One region of the Bacillus sp. GW823-FHT06A11 genome, then DNA from elsewhere that is predicted to be linked to it. Evidence: a T-box and tRNA genes for the amino acid it is inferred to sense, from the RefSeq annotation. Region 1 holds a T-box; the other holds one or more tRNA genes.
The links. The T-box of region 1 lies ahead of AC1Q8L_RS10250 (valine--tRNA ligase). A T-box ahead of a tRNA ligase gene usually reads a tRNA of that ligase, here a tRNA-Val.
Positions count from the first base shown of each region.

Region 1 (3,039 bases):
GAAATCATCCCAAATGAAGTTGTATAATGAACGACCAGCTTCACCGAACTCATATTTATCCATGTTACGTGTTACACTCTCGATTGTTTCGTTTAAGCGAGTTAAGATCCACTTATCTGCAACTGATTTTTCACCAGTTAAATCGATTTCTTCATACTTCATATCATCCATGTTCATTAATACGAAACGTGATGCGTTCCAAATTTTATTAATGAAGTTCCAAGTAGATTCTACTTTTTCCATGCTGAAACGTAAATCTTGACCTGGTGCACTTCCTGTTGATAAGAAATAGCGCATTGCATCTGCACCGTACTTCTCGATAACATCCATTGGGTCAATACCGTTACCAAGAGATTTACTCATCTTACGACCTTGCTCATCACGAACTAAACCGTGAATTAATACATCTTTAAATGGACGCTCGCCTGTAAACTCTAAACCTTGGAAAATCATACGAGATACCCAGAAGAAGATGATGTCATAACCCGTTACTAGTGCATCTGTTGAATAGTAACGTTTGAAGTCTGCTGAATCTTCATTTGGCCAACCAAGTGTTGAGAATGGCCATAGCGCTGAACTGAACCATGTATCAAGTACGTCGTTATCTTGATTCCAGTTTTCAATATCTGCTGGTGCTTCTGTACCTACGTATACTTCACCAGTTTCTTTATGGTACCAAGCTGGAATACGGTGTCCCCACCATAATTGACGAGAAATACACCAGTCATGAATATTTTCCATCCATCGTAAATATGTGTTTTCAAAACGCTCTGGTACGAACGTTACTTTTTCTTCTTCTTTTTGTTGAAGCGCTACTGCTTTTTCAGCAAGTGGAGCCATTTTTACGAACCATTGTGTTGATAAGTAAGGCTCAACAACTGCACCGCTACGCTCACTATGACCTACTGAATGCATATGTGGCTCGATTTCTACTAATACGCCAGCTTCTTGTAAGTCTTTCACTAATTCTTTACGGCATTCGAAACGATCCATACCGTTATATTTACCAGCTTTTTCGTTCATCGATCCATCTTCGTTCATTACTAAGATGCGTGGTAAGTCATGACGGTTACCTACTTCAAAGTCGTTCGGGTCATGAGCTGGTGTAATTTTTACAACGCCTGTTCCGAAGTCTTTTTCTACGTACTCATCAGCAATAATCGGAATCTCACGGCCTACGATTGGAAGTGTAACTGTTTTTCCGATTAAATGTTTGTAACGATCATCTTCTGGATGAACTGCTACCGCTGTATCACCAAGCATCGTTTCTGGACGAGTAGTAGCAAGGCGAATGTGACCTGAACCGTCTGTTAACGGATAGTTCATATGGTAGAATGCACCTTGAACTTCTTTATGAATTACTTCAATATCAGAAAGAGCTGTGCGTGTTGCTGGATCCCAGTTGATAATATATTCACCGCGGTAAATTAAGCCTTTTTCGTATAATTGAACGAATACTTTATTAACCGCATCAGATAAACCTTCGTCTAATGTGAAACGTTCGCGAGAATAGTCTAGTCCTAAACCAACTTTCCCCCATTGTTGACGAATGTGAGAAGCGTACTCTTCTTTCCACTCCCAAGCTTTTTCAAGGAATTTCTCACGGCCAAGATCGTAACGTGAAATACCTTCTTCACGAAGTTTTCCTTCTACTTTCGCTTGTGTTGCGATACCAGCATGGTCCATTCCTGGAAGCCATAGCACATCGTAACCTTGCATACGCTTCGTACGAGTTAAAATATCTTGAAGAGTTGTATCCCAAGCATGACCTAAGTGTAACTTACCAGTTACGTTCGGAGGTGGAATTACAATTGTATACGGTTGTTTCTTCTCGTCTCCTGTTGCTTCAAAATATTTGCCTTCAAGCCACCATTGATAAAGGCCTTCTTCAACGGACATATGATCATATTTAGTTGGTAAATTCTTTTCCGTGTTTGACATTATTTTCCCTCCTTAAAATAAAAAATGTCCCTCATCCAAAAAGGACGAGGGACATCGCGGTACCACCTTTATTTACAAACAAATTCATAATTTGCTTATACTCTTAATTTGATAACGGACAAATCCGTCTTTTCCTAATGAGAACTATTCTGTTCAGAAAAGATGCTCCAGGGCTACCTTCTAACATAACTATCTAGAGAATCTCCCAGCTACTGATTCTCCTCTCTGAAGACGTTTCATGTTATACTCTTCCCCTTCAAGGCATTTATATGATTGTTAATTATTATATACAATAGTGTAAAAAACGAAACCTTATTCGTCAAGATAAATTTAAAACTATGACTTTTCGGGTGAATATAAAGAAGATAAGTAGCATTCTCTACTTATCTTCTTTATCCCGCTATTTGCGGGCAATAAGACCCCACCTCAAAATTCAGCTGAAGCAAAGAAGTTAGGTTGATTAAAGTTTTACTTTACCCGTTCCCTTGCTGGGCAGCTTGTAATTGTGACAGGAAATATTCTATATTGCTAACGAGCCAATGCGATTGTTGCAAACTCTTTACTCCGCGCAGTTCATTTTCCTCGTTGCGATTATCTCTTCTTTTCTTATAAGACTGGATTTGCCGAATAAATTGCGATGGATACGTCATATACGCAAACATAAGTAGTTGCTCTTCTTTCGTAAAAGGGAAATTTTTTTGATACATTTGAAACCATTCAAACCGATCACTTCTTGCGATTGGATATGTGTTTAAAGACCGTGAATAAAAACCTACTATATCTTGCACAGGCGTTGCAAACTTCGATTTTTCCAAACTAATAAAATAGCCATTTCGCTCATAGTCAAATAAAAAATGATTAAGTGACACGTTACCATGCACAAAAGTAATACGTGTTTTCTCTTTTTCTTTCATCGCATCGTTCCACTCATTTAATTGCTTCGTTGCAAATTCACGCGCTCTCATTACATGATGATAGTACGTACAATATTGTAATTCAAACGGGGACATATACCATTTTGATTCAGATTCTACGAGAAACTCTTCTAACATCTCACCATCATTTTCCCAGCGATCGGATATAGTTGTATAATGTTTT
Region 1 covers NZ_JBXAHS010000002.1:340,155-343,193, reverse strand. Annotated here, with positions in the region: gene AC1Q8L_RS10250 (valine--tRNA ligase) at 1-1,941, opposite strand, end outside; T-box leader at 1,979-2,210, opposite strand; gene ysxE (spore coat protein YsxE) at 2,415-3,039, opposite strand, start outside.

Region 2 (3,039 bases), on a different contig from region 1:
ATTTTTGCATACAGTATGATTTTCTCTTGTAAATAGATAATAATGTTATATAATAAAACCAACGTTTTACCAATAAAAGGTAATGAAGAGTAGTGGAATAAGTAAATAACCAAAGCGTATTAACAGATTTGTTCTATGTAAATCATGATACATATATGGAATCAAAACTATGAAATTTTATGTAGTGATTAGATTACTACAAGATGAAAGATTCATAGCGAATACACTTAAGGAAAAAACGTTCGATTAGATTAATGTGATATCTATCGAACGAATTGAGAATATACTTAGGGGGAATTTCAAGTGAAAACATTTGGTAAAGTATTATTAACTGGCGCATTAGCTTTAGGCGGTTTAACGATTATGAACATTGAAACACCAAAAGCACATGCTGACGAATGGGATGGTTGTCATTACATTTGTGGTCCTGGTGAAACGGTGAACGGTGTTACAGTTCAGGTACACTCTACACAAGTTACTTTTGGTAACAGCGTAATTGCAAGAATTACAAATGACCGAGCTGAAGAAATTCATTACAATGTCAGCCTTGAAAAGAAATATGGCGATAGATGGGGAGAATTTGAAACCAACTTCCGTTGGCAAAATCAATGGGTCCCAGCTGGAAGCAATGATGAAATTGCAACTTTCACAGGATATGGCGATGATATTTATGAGGATGGAACATATCGTTATAAAGTCGAAATAAAAGGCGCTGACAGTTCTATTGATACAATTTACACAGCAGGAATGACAGTTACAGGACGATAGCTCATGAACGAGCTTCATTATTTATGATTGTATTTTTGATAATATCATTAATAATTGCGGTGATATTATTATTAAAATAAGCTCTTCAGGGCTTATTTTTTTATATAAAAATTGGAATAATAACATTCAGAAATTTTCATCTTTACACCATTAAAGTTTGTTGCTATTATAGGAATACATCAAATGTTAAAATTTTCAACAAATTATATAAATCCTCCGATTACCCGAATGAAAACACATTACTGGTCGTAATATTTATAGTTGGGATCCCGTAGCTCAGCAGGGAGAGCGCCACCTTGACAGGGTGGAGGTCGTGAGTTCGAGCCTCTCCGGGGTCATATAAAAAAGAGACACCATATCAACCTTCTACGTGATATGGTGTCTCTTTTTATCTAATTCAATTACTTCCCACCAAACATCTTCTCCAAAGACTTCGCATTGGCAAACAATACTTCTTTCAAGTTATCGTCAGCAACGATTTTATAGTCGCCATCTTTGTCTTTCTTTAAGTTCAATGTAACTTCGCGAGTTGCCATTGCTGCATCTTTATCTGCTAAGTTTTTGACGATAGTTGATGTCATTGTTTTTTCGATTGCTTTTTCAGATTGTTCTTTGTCTTCACTAAAGGCACTAGCGAACGCCATTGGCATAACTTCTCCCACTGCTTTTGTTACAGCAACGGATAGATCTGCAGATGTAATTTTCACTTTCACTTCTGCTTTGTCATCCTTTTTCGATACTTCTTCTAGCTTTTCAAATTTAAAGTTCTTTGTAATTGCACTTAGCATTGCTTTTGCCTCAGCATCATCTGTTTTTTCATTTAGTTTATTAAATTCCTTGTCACTCTCAACAAATGTACGAGCCTTTTCTACATCACCTTTTTGTATCGCTGTTAAAAATTCTTCTGTAGTATCTTTCGGATTTGCACACCCTGCTAAAACAACCGCTGTTAATCCTACTACCATCATTAATAGCAATAATCTCTTTATCTTTTGCACGCTCATTCTCCTCATTATCTTTTCTAGTAAGTCAGTATCATACAATATTATGAAACTGACATTACAAACATTTTTTAGTATAGCATTTATATGATTAATTTTCTATTAATTCCCAAAAATATAAAGAGCCTTGCAGCATTCCTACAAGGCCTCTCTTCTATCAATCTGTATCCGTAGCACAAATGAACCACATTTTCTGTTCCCTACTACCATCCACATACTCCAATCAAAAATCATAAGCAATAACCAAAGTGATATATTCATAGCAGCAAATAATAAATATAAAATCTCTCTTTTGTATCGCTCCTCTATTCATCAAAATGTAAACAGCACCGATAGGAGGAAAAAGACAAATATTTTTCTTAACACCCACGGATACGAAATTACTGTCTGCATATGAATCTCCTTTTCATCATAATACTTGCTTCAACATTGGCCTCACTACCCTATATTTATCACTATAAGCTTCCTTTATGATTAAAGGCGGGTAATCACTTTTTTCTTCCTCAATCATTGTGAATACTTCTGTTTTCTCTTGTAATGTATTAGATTCTCTATTTTTAGTAGGTTTTTTACTTGTTTTAATTTTCTTTGTTACTTCGCCAAGTTTTTGCCCGACTTCTTCTATTTTGGCAGGTTCATTCGTAACATAGTATTCTTGTTCGTCCCATACTAATATAGGTGGCACTTGTTCTCGTTTGTTACATATTATATAAGTAGTACTAGCTACAAGTAGTAGACAAGTTAATAAATAGAAGATAGTTTTTTTATTCATATACTACACTCCTTATCTATCATTTCATTGGATTATATAATACAAGTTATTTATAGTAAATGGATTTAATGGTGATTTTTAGGTTAAATAATAAAGAAAAACCTTACCGAAGTAAGGTTCCGTTTTTACATTCTATAGTGACTGACTTATTAAAACGATTATTACAATAATCGCTATAAACATAACAACTAAGCAGCCGATCATTTTATAAAATCCTCGTTTCGTTAACGTCCCGCCTTGAACGTCTTTACGAATAAATAAGAATACGGCTAAAAATAATACAAGCCCAATGCCAAAAGCATACATCATTTGCATATGTTAATCTTCCTTTCTCTCTTCCATCTTAATATCTTTTTGCCAAAACAACAAATGAGATAAAGACGGTACTCATCGTAAGTGCCATAAGTATATTCAATAATTCAGTAGCAGATAGTGTAAATATTTTTAAGTTTAAGCCGATAGAGAAAAGAAGATAATATGCTGTTAATGCAAAAAAGG
Region 2 covers NZ_JBXAHS010000001.1:1,168,688-1,171,726, forward strand. Annotated here, with positions in the region: gene AC1Q8L_RS05845 (hypothetical protein) at 304-768, shown strand; tRNA gene AC1Q8L_RS05850 (tRNA-Val) at 1,034-1,106, shown strand; gene AC1Q8L_RS05855 (DUF4878 domain-containing protein) at 1,170-1,766, opposite strand; partial or broken gene AC1Q8L_RS05860 (hypothetical protein) at 1,908-2,162, opposite strand; gene AC1Q8L_RS05865 (hypothetical protein) at 2,179-2,541, opposite strand; gene AC1Q8L_RS05870 (DUF3976 domain-containing protein) at 2,674-2,856, opposite strand; gene AC1Q8L_RS05875 (hypothetical protein) at 2,885-3,039, opposite strand, start outside.
Region 2: it has a tRNA-Val gene. The T-box ahead of AC1Q8L_RS10250 (valine--tRNA ligase) is inferred to sense a tRNA for this amino acid. The anticodon was not compared.